3 regions of the Paenibacillus sp. Y5S-9 genome follow, and region 3 is predicted to be linked to each of the others. Evidence: riboswitches for the same ligand, from Rfam matches in the RefSeq annotation. Region 3 holds a riboswitch; each other region holds the start of a gene.

The links. Region 3 has a riboswitch for thiamine pyrophosphate ahead of V6669_RS17670 (thiamine phosphate synthase). Riboswitches for the same ligand answer to the same signal wherever they lie in the genome.
Region 1: linked by a shared signal. The riboswitch ahead of V6669_RS02320 (ABC transporter substrate-binding protein) and the one ahead of V6669_RS17670 (thiamine phosphate synthase) in region 3 are both predicted to bind thiamine pyrophosphate.
Region 2: linked by a shared signal. The riboswitch ahead of V6669_RS04505 (ECF transporter S component) and the one ahead of V6669_RS17670 (thiamine phosphate synthase) in region 3 are both predicted to bind thiamine pyrophosphate.

The regions. Positions count from the first base shown of each region.
Region 1 is NZ_CP145887.1:487,490-490,654, reverse strand. It holds gene V6669_RS02330 (VOC family protein) at 1-323, shown strand, start outside; gene V6669_RS02325 (NAD(P)-dependent oxidoreductase) at 341-1,096, shown strand; TPP riboswitch at 1,242-1,354, shown strand; gene V6669_RS02320 (ABC transporter substrate-binding protein) at 1,664-2,704, shown strand; gene V6669_RS02315 (thiamine-binding protein) at 2,921-3,165, shown strand, end outside.
Region 2 is NZ_CP145887.1:1,014,839-1,018,003, forward strand. It holds gene V6669_RS04500 (copper amine oxidase N-terminal domain-containing protein) at 1-950, opposite strand, end outside; TPP riboswitch at 1,112-1,221, shown strand; gene V6669_RS04505 (ECF transporter S component) at 1,452-2,045, shown strand; gene V6669_RS04510 (ABC transporter ATP-binding protein) at 2,046-3,165, shown strand, end outside.
Region 3 is NZ_CP145887.1:4,015,060-4,018,224, forward strand. It holds gene thiO (glycine oxidase ThiO) at 1-854, opposite strand, end outside; gene V6669_RS17670 (thiamine phosphate synthase) at 869-1,564, opposite strand; TPP riboswitch at 1,758-1,867, opposite strand; gene V6669_RS17675 (ABC-F family ATP-binding cassette domain-containing protein) at 1,943-3,165, opposite strand, start outside.

The sequences.
Region 1 (3,165 bases), 3.4 Mb from region 3:
GTTTCTACACAGAGGTTGTTGGATTGGAACTGAAAGACCGGGTGACGCATACCAACGGCGTTATTCAGCTTGCCTTCCTCGGCTTCAATGGAAGTAACGAGACTGAGATTGAGTTAATTCAAGGATACAGCGACAAGCTGCCTTCCGAAGGTACGGTGCACCATTTTGCGATCCACGTGGATGATCTTGATTCTGAGTACAAACGTATCCAAGCCACCGAAGCCGAATTTATCGATGGAGAGATTATCACACTGCCTAACGGTTACCGCTACTTCTTCATCTATGGACCTGAAAAGGAATGGATTGAGTTCTTCCAGCGCTAAGAATTGGAGTTGATTTCATGAACATTTTAATTACGGGCGCAGCCGGGAAAATTGGACGTGATTTGTCCCAATACTTGTCAGAAGCATATCACCTGCGACTAACGGATTTGAATACCGACAGACTGCAAACGTATCAAGAAACCCGTCATGAGATCATGACACTGGATGTGACAGACCCCGAAGCCTGTCAGCATGCATGCGAAGGCATGGATGTGGTTGTACATCTGGCGGGAGACCCTTCCCCGCATGCCGGATTCTATGAATCGTTGTTGGATATCAATATCAAAGGTACATTTAATGTATTCCGTGCAGCTAAAGACCAAGGTGTACGAAGAGTCATTCTTGCAAGCAGTGCACAGACGATTGAGGGGTATCCCATTGATGCTCAAGTCTATCCGGACATGCCAACACGCCCACGGAATTTGTACGGGGTTAGCAAATGTTTTGGAGAATCACTCGCTTCCTATTTTGCGTATACCGAGGGTTTACAAAGTGTTGCGATACGTATAGGTGCATATGATGATTTTCAACCAGACGGACCCGTGCTGGAGGCAAGGGATATGAGCGCGTATATTAGTCCGGCTGACTTGTGTGATTTGATGTTCAAAGCAATTACAACTACTGATCTGGAACCCTTCACCATACTGCATGGGATCTCGAATAATCGGTTTAAACGATTGAATCTGGAAACCACTCAGAAACAGGTAGGTTATGAGCCCAAATCCGATGCTTTTGCACTCAGTCAGATTGCCTTATATGATTCCCCACGATAATTATTGAAAATAACACATCCAAACAGACTGTTATACATATGTATAACGGTCTGTTTGATAAGTTCATACGTGTCCCCATCCAGTTCCTGACTGGACACGTTCCACCGGCTGGCCTATAATTACACCTAGTAATGCCCGTAACTTCATAGTTTCCCAGGGGAGTCGGAATTGGCCGGCTGAGAGTGTATCCCACCAAGATACTAACCCTTAGACCTGATCTGGATCATGCCAGCGTAGGAATCGGAGTATATCGAAATGGCACAGCCCTATGGCTGAACGCCACCTCTCTAACGCCTGCACGCGTCCCGGATTACGGGACGCTTTTTTTGTTACTATCAGAAAGTATAAGTTTGGAAGCATCACCTTTCTGATATTGCATGAAAAACTGCCGCTAAACGCGGTCTGGCTTCCTTGAATGACATCGATGGACGTTTTATTTTCGTTCAAAAATAACGTCATCCAGATCTCAACTGGTATAAATCTGTCGATTTATGCAAGATGATTGGATATGAAGCCAAGGAGTACCCCGTGCCAATCGGCCGGACATACCGAAGGAGAGAATCACAGATGAAATGGCGTAAAACGATAGGATTGTTGCTCTTATGCGTGCTTATGGTGACTGTAGCCGCATGTGGCGGCAAAGAAGCTGCCCCGGCAGAACAGAACAGCAACACAAATAAGGAAAGCAGCAACGAAGGTGACACTGCCGCCTTAAAGGATATTAAAGTGGTGCTCGACTGGACACCAAATACGAATCATACCGGCCTGTATGCGGCTGTAGATCAAGGTTTTTACAAGGCCGAAGGCTTAAACGTAGAGATTGTTCAACCAGGTGCCGGTGGCGCGGATACGATGGTTGCCTCCAATGAAGTACCGTTTGGCGTAAGTTATCAGGAGAGTGTAACTCAAGCCCGCACACAGGGTGTTCCTCTCGTCTCCATCGCAGCAGTTATTCAGCATAATACATCCGGGTTCGCTGCTCCGGCGGATCGGAATATCAAATCACCGAAGGATTTTGAAGGTAAAACCTATGGCGGTTGGGGTTCCCCAGTCGAAGAAGCCGTGATGCAATCCATTATGGAAGGCGACGGAGCAGATGTATCCAAAGTGAAAAACATTAACATGGGTGACGCTGACTTTTTCACCGCAGTGAAACGGGACATTGATTTCGCATGGATTTTCTACGCTTGGACGGGGATTGAAGCCGAACTTCGCGGGGAACCAATCGACATGTTATATGTGAAGGATTATTCAGAAGCATTGGATTATTACACACCTGTCCTTGTAACAAACGAGCAGACGATCCAAAACGACCCTGAGCTGGTGAAAGCATTCCTGAAAGCCACCTCCGAAGGGTATCAATATGCGATTGATCATCCCGAAGACGCGGCGAACATTCTGATCAAGGCTGTACCGGATCTGGACAAGGAATTGGTCCTGGCAAGCCAGAAGTGGCTTAGTCCCAAGTACACAGATGACGCCACGCGCTGGGGTGAGCAAAAACAGGAAGTGTGGCAGAACTACACCGACTGGATGTTTAGCAAAAAACTGCTCGATGAACAGATCGATGTAAGCAAAGCATATACAAACGAGTTTTTACCCCAATAAAAATTGCTTAAGTTTAACTTTTTTACACAAGAACGAAGAGTGCAGAACCCATCTGAAGAAACAAAGTGTTCGCCTTTATCCCCGGATTTCCCCATTGAAAATGGATTCAAGAAATCTGGGGATAACAGCGATCAGAAGAGGGTACTGCAATCGGAGTGATAAGTGTAAACCTGGTTCAATTCATGCAATTTATCACGAAAGGAGCCGTGATCTCTCATGGCAAGCACACTACTTAGCATTCAGGTTATTCCCAAAACGCCAAATGGCGAGAATTCTTATCCTTACGTAGATCGCGCCATTGAAGTTATTCAGCAATCCGGCCTGAAATATCAGGTGAACGCGCTCGACACCACGATGGAGGGAGAACTGGAGGAACTGCTCGAGGTTGTCCGTAAAATGCACGAGGTACTTGTGGAGGCTGGCAGCCCAAGCATCATCTCCCAGATCAAAATCGCCCATAG
Region 2 (3,165 bases), 3.0 Mb from region 3:
TTTTCTCCCAGAACTTCAACGATGATTTTGCCTTTCTCGGGGGTAACAGAACCGGTATCAATAGAGCCCAATTTGTTCATGATTTCGTAAGAGGTTTCTTCAAGCATGCGAGAGTACTTGAATGATACGAGTGTTTGACCTGCTACGGAAGGACGAGTCCCTGCTTCAGCAACGGCTTTGGTTTTAATAAAGAACAGGTCACCGATGGTTCCAGCACTTTTGCTGATGTTGGCCTGCCATTGTAGTAGGGCACTTCCATTTTTGAGGATATAATAACTGATCAGATCGTTATCCTCAACAACGAAGAAACGATCTTTTTTGCCTTGTTCAAAAATGTATTCAATGGATGAATCCACTGGACCCAAAGGGTTGCGAATGTCCAGACGTGCTTGTCCCAGTTCAGAAAAGCGGGGCAGATGCAGTGCGGCTTCACGCGCCACAGTCAGATCGGAACTGTTATATTCTTTTACAATCGTAGCATCGGTAGTGTAAATGTAGGCTTCCTTGGCCTTCTGGTTCCACTGCACCTTGGCACCAAAAGCTTCACCGACGGCACGGAGCGGAAGCATCGCTTTACCATTCACCAGAATCGGCGCTGAAGACAATGTCGCATTTTGACCATTTTTCTTCATTGTTTTGCTGTTAGGTGTAAGGACATACTTATCGCTGCCTGTATTAATGCTGATCTCTTTTGTTTTGTTATTGTAACCAAACGTATAGTTGCCGAGGAATTGAAGCTCCGTCAATGCCACGTACGTAATACCCTGCCGTATGACAACATCATATTGAGCTTGAACATTGTTAATATAAGCTGTCGGTTTAGGTTTGGTTGCTGCGGCTTCCGCCACAGTGGATGAGAGTAAGGCAGGTGCCGTGCCTGCGGTGAGTATCGAAGCGGCAAGGACCATTTTCCATGTTTTAAGCTGCCAAACAGAGTTGTAATCTTTCATCACTATCAATCTCCCTTCTAATGTTTAAGACGGACTACATAACCTAAATGTTTCATATTATGGAAAGTGAACCATCCGATGTCCTGTTCCCTGTTACCCCAAATAAAGCTTTTTCTAGGGATTGCCACAAATACCCATCTGATGTACATTAGAAGCAATGAAATAAGTGAACCGGGAGCTCAATGAAGTTGGGCTGAGAGAGTGGCCTTGTGCCGCTGACCGTACATCTGATCTGGGTAATGCCAGCGTAGAGAACAAGGATTTGCGATATGTAAGGGTGAATTGTGAGGAATGAACGTGGATGAACAACTGACCTTCTTTGAGCTGTGGTGGTGTATATGCCAGGGCGGATGGGGTATGGTTGATATTCCGTATTTTCGACATCCATCCATTACACATTGTGAGGATTGTATACTGCGCGTAAGGCCTGCCCGGAACCGGGGAGGCTTTTTCGTTTATTATGATAACCCTCACAGGGAACAAAGGAAGGACGTAGAGAACATGGCAACAACAGCAGGCAACAAGCGATTGAAACTAACGGATATTCTGGTAACCATCGTGATCGCAGTAGTGTTTGGGGTGATTTACAAGATATGGGGACCTACATATGACTTGATGAAACCATTCGGCGTTCATGCGGAGCAGATGATCTACGGCATGTGGTTTATGGCGGGCACATTTGCTTTTGTTATCATTCGTAAACCAGGCGTGGCGATTCTCGCCGAGGTTGCGGCTTCAACGGTAAGTGCTTTTCTGGGCAGTGAATGGGGCATGTCCACACTTGTGTATGGTTTGTTGCAAGGGTTGGGAGCCGAGATATTCTTTGCCGCTTTTTTGTATCGCAAAACCAATCTGTTTGTCACTTGTCTTGCAGCCATAGGAGCCGCAGCGGCTTCGCTTGTGCTGGATTATCAGTACGGGTATATTGATTCACTCTCGGCCTGGAATTATACGTTATTTATCGGATTCCGCTTCATCGGAAGCATCCTGATTGCAGGAGTGTTCGCTTATTATCTCGCAAAAGCATTGGAACTGACCGGTGTAACACGCTCCCTCAGACCGGTATCCAAACAGGATTATGAGGCGCTGGATTAGATGAGCGGAGAGGGGAATTCGCAAGCGGTAAGTGTGACAAATCTAAGATGCAAGTTCCCGGGAGAGAAAGCCTTGGTATTTCAAGGCTTGTCTCTTTCTGTGCGTCAAGGAGAGAAAGTGCTGTTGCTTGGCCCTAGCGGCTCCGGTAAATCAACGTTATTGCAAATTCTGAGCGGTTTAATTCCACGTTCGGTTGAGATTCCGATGAAATGTGATGATATTCAGGTTCCCGCCAAAGCAGGAGTGGTCTTTCAAGATCCGGATACCCAGTTCTGTATGTCCTTTACGGATGAAGAGATCGCATTTGTTCTGGAAAACCGAAATATTCCACGTGAAAAGATGCCGGCTCTGATTGAATATTATCTGAAACAAGTGGGGTTATCCTTTGAACAGAATCGTGTATTGATCCAGTCCATGTCACAGGGGATGAAGCAGCGTCTTGCGATTGCTTCGATGCTTGCCATGGACCCGGAGGTATTGTTTTTGGATGAACCCACTGCACTGCTGGATGATGAGGGCACTTCCCAGGTGTGGGATACCGTTAAACGTGTCGCCAGTGACAAAACAATCATCATCGTTGAACACAAAATAAACGAGATTGTGGATATGGTCGACCGCATCATTGTGTTGTCACCTGAAGGAAAGATTGTGGCGGATGGGCCAGCGCAGCAGGTATTCACGGATGAACGAGGCAAGCTGAAGGATTATGGAATCTGGTATCCAGGCATATGGGAGGAGCGAGAGCAGGCAACGAAGGCAGAAGAGGGAAGTACTTCTGGCAAGCTTCAAGTGTGTGTGAATCAGAACATCTCAAGCTTGGAAGCACAGCAATCGTCGGGTTTACCCGATACACCGGGCCTATTTCCCATATCTCATGGTTCATCCTTATCACCTGGATCACCCACCTATCAGCCTGCACTGGACTTGCACCAGTTCACCGGATGGCGTGGGAAAACACCCTTTATTCAGGTGGAGCAGGCCAAGGTATGGCATGGAGACTGGATTGGTGTTGTCGGAGCTAATGGAGCTGGCAAGAGTTCATTATTGTTATCTCTGATGAATATCCTGAAAACAACAGGTCATTATGAGGTGGACGGTCTGCCTTCTGGCAAAACGGAGC
Region 3 (3,165 bases):
GTTCTGCCTGGCAGACTGGTTGCCCCAAGCCAAACTTCGCCATTGGCTTTGGGAACAATATAGATATCCTCTGCATACACCGTTCTGTCAGGTCTGTACCCTGCATGTTCATCCGAGAACTGAACGGCGGCTATTTCACCTTTTACCGACCACACAGGCAAGCTCAGATTCACATGTCTCATCAACTCTTCACTCTGTAAACCAGCCGCTATAATGACATGTTTGCATGTTATCTCACCGATCGATGTGGTGATCCCCTGCACGCCGTGTTCGTTTGCTCGCACGCGTATATCCTGTATGCCCTCCATAACCCGTGCTCCCAATGCTTGAGCGGATTCGGCGTATGCCTTCGTTAGATGGACTGGAAGAATCTCACTCTCGTAAGGCCTGTAGTAGGCTCCATACGTATCTCTGTTAATCCAAGATGCCTCCTGCTGCACAACGGAACGATCCCACCATACCTCATCAGCAAAAACAGACAACGCAGACCTCCGATTGTCCTTATAACTGCTTAATTCACTGTATGATCGAAAAGGGGTTAGGAATCCATGGCGTTGCAGGCCAGTCTCTACCTCACTGAGTGTAGCCATTAGCACCTGTTGCTCGATAAGTAACTGTCTACTCTGCCTGGCGAGCTTAGCCATCAAAGGATGAGCAAAATCCTCACTATCTGCCCCCAGCATTCCAGCCGCTGCGCAAGAAGTGCCTCCTGCAATCGCCGAACGCTCCAGCAACAGAACATCCTGTCCACGGGAAGCAAGCTCATATGCAATGGCACAACCAACAACGCCTCCACCTACAATAATCGTTTCTGCATGAATCTTGTCCGGATTATCAGTTACAATCTCTTTCATCCTCTCATCTCCTTTCAGTCGCGCAGACCTTCGGTAGCAACGATAGCCTGCCTTAATGATGCAGCGGCCCGATCCGGTGAATCGCTCGCCCATACATTCGAGATCACAGCAACTCCCTGTGCGCCTGCAGAGCGAATCGCGTGAATGTTTCCCGGTTCGATGCCACCGATCGCCATGACAGGAATGGAGACACTCCTGGACACTTCAGCAAGGGCATGTAATCCTCTTGGGTCAAGATCAGGCTTACTGTTGGTTGAGTAGACATGCCCGAAGAAAAGATAATCGGCTCCCCGTTCTTCAGCGATTTTTGCCTCATCGATGGAATGAACAGATACACCCAGACGAAGGCGCTGCACATTGCTTATAACAGCAGGGTTATAATTTCGTATCGCATCTTGCCCCCAATGTACACCGCCATAAATGTCATTCTGTGAAGGAAGTTCTGAACTATTGATAACAATGCGGCAAGATGGAATGCCAACGCTACGCAGACTTTGAGCCCAACCGATCTTGTCTTGCCATGTGAGTTGTTTTTCTCGTATGTGAATATAGTCCACCAAAGGCCAAACGTCCTTTGCAGCTTTTACAAAAGATGCCTGATCCCCTGCACCCGTAGATACAACATGCAATTCAAATGATTCTTGAACATGTTCATGAGAAATTACCGTACTGTTCATCTCCTTCCAGACTTGAATGCTATGAAAACACAAAAAAGCCACTCCCGTAGGGGAGTGGCTGCGTATTAATTATAGGACCAGATGACTGACTGATACATACAGTTCATTTCGTGCAATAAAGCTATAGACCTTATAGCCATAACGTTATACACGCAACTGCATGTTTCAATTTACTAAGCAAGACGGTTGAATTCTTTCGAATTGCCGTTTGCTCACGTCATTCACTGAAACGCGCTCGCCACTTCCCTACGCTGGTATGATCCAGATCAGGTGCAAAGGGTCCGGAATCGTATTCTTCCATCTCAGCCGCATCGTGCGGCCCCCCTAGTGTTCATATGAAGTTGTAGCCTATGTTACCATAGACGGATTTTTTTGTCACCGTCATTTCTGTTAAACATTGTCTTAAATCGTCTAGTTTTTCTCAGACCATTCTTCGACATTCCATGTTTTGGTAACCCAACCCTCGTAGAAATCAGGTTCATGAGATACCAGTAACACCGTTCCCTTGAATTCTTTCAAAGCACGCTGCAACTCCGCTTTAGCTGTGACATCCAGATGGTTCGTCGGCTCATCAAATAGAATCCAGTTGCTTTCACGCATCAAGAGTTTGCATAAACGAACCTTGGCTTGTTCTCCACCACTCAGCATATTAAGCGGACGAGTAATGTGCTCATTTTTCAACCCGCAGCGAGCGAGATGACCTCGGACCTCATTTTGGGTCAAATGTGAAAACTCATTCCAGACATCCTCAATCGGCGTGATATTCCCAGCACGAACCTCCTGCTCAAAATATGCCGTTTCGAGATAATCTCCTAAGAAAGTCTTTCCACTGAGTGGAGATATTTTTCCCAGGATGGTTTTCAACAGCGTCGATTTACCCACACCATTACAACCTACGATGGCAATTTTCTCACCACGTTCGATTGTCATTGTCATCTTAGGCAGCAAAGGATACGTATATCCAATTTCAAAATCAATACCCTCAAAGACCGTTTTGCTGCTCGCACGGGCATCCTTAAATTTGAACGTTGGTTTGGCCGCTTCATCTGGGCGATCAATACGTTCAATTCTGTCCAACTGCTTCTCCCGGCTCTTCGCTCGACCTGAAGTTGAAGCACGTGCCTTGTTACGCTGAATGAAATCTTCCTGCTTCTTGATGTACTCTTGCTGCTTCTCGTATGCATCAATATGCTGGGCTTTATTCATATCAGCCATCTCGAGGAACTTGTTATAGTTCGCTGCATATCTCGTTAATTTGGCAAATTCCAAATGATAAATAACATTTACGACTTCATTCATGAATTCCGTGTCATGGGAGATTAAGAGGAACGCGTGCGGGTAGTCCTTCAGGTAACGTGACAGCCATTCAATATGCTCTACATCCAGATAGTTGGTCGGCTCATCCAGTAACAGAGCTGTAGGTTTCTCGAGCAGAAGCTTGGCAAGCAGCACCTTGGTACGTTGTCCACCACTTAGAGCTGCGACATCCCGATCAAGACCAATGGCGGACAAACCAAGACCATTAGCCATCTCTTCCACTTTTACGTCAATCAGATAAAAGTCGCCCTGTTCCAGTTGTTCCTGAATATCGCCCATCTCTTCCAGCAACTGCTCCAGCTTATCTGGATCTGCAT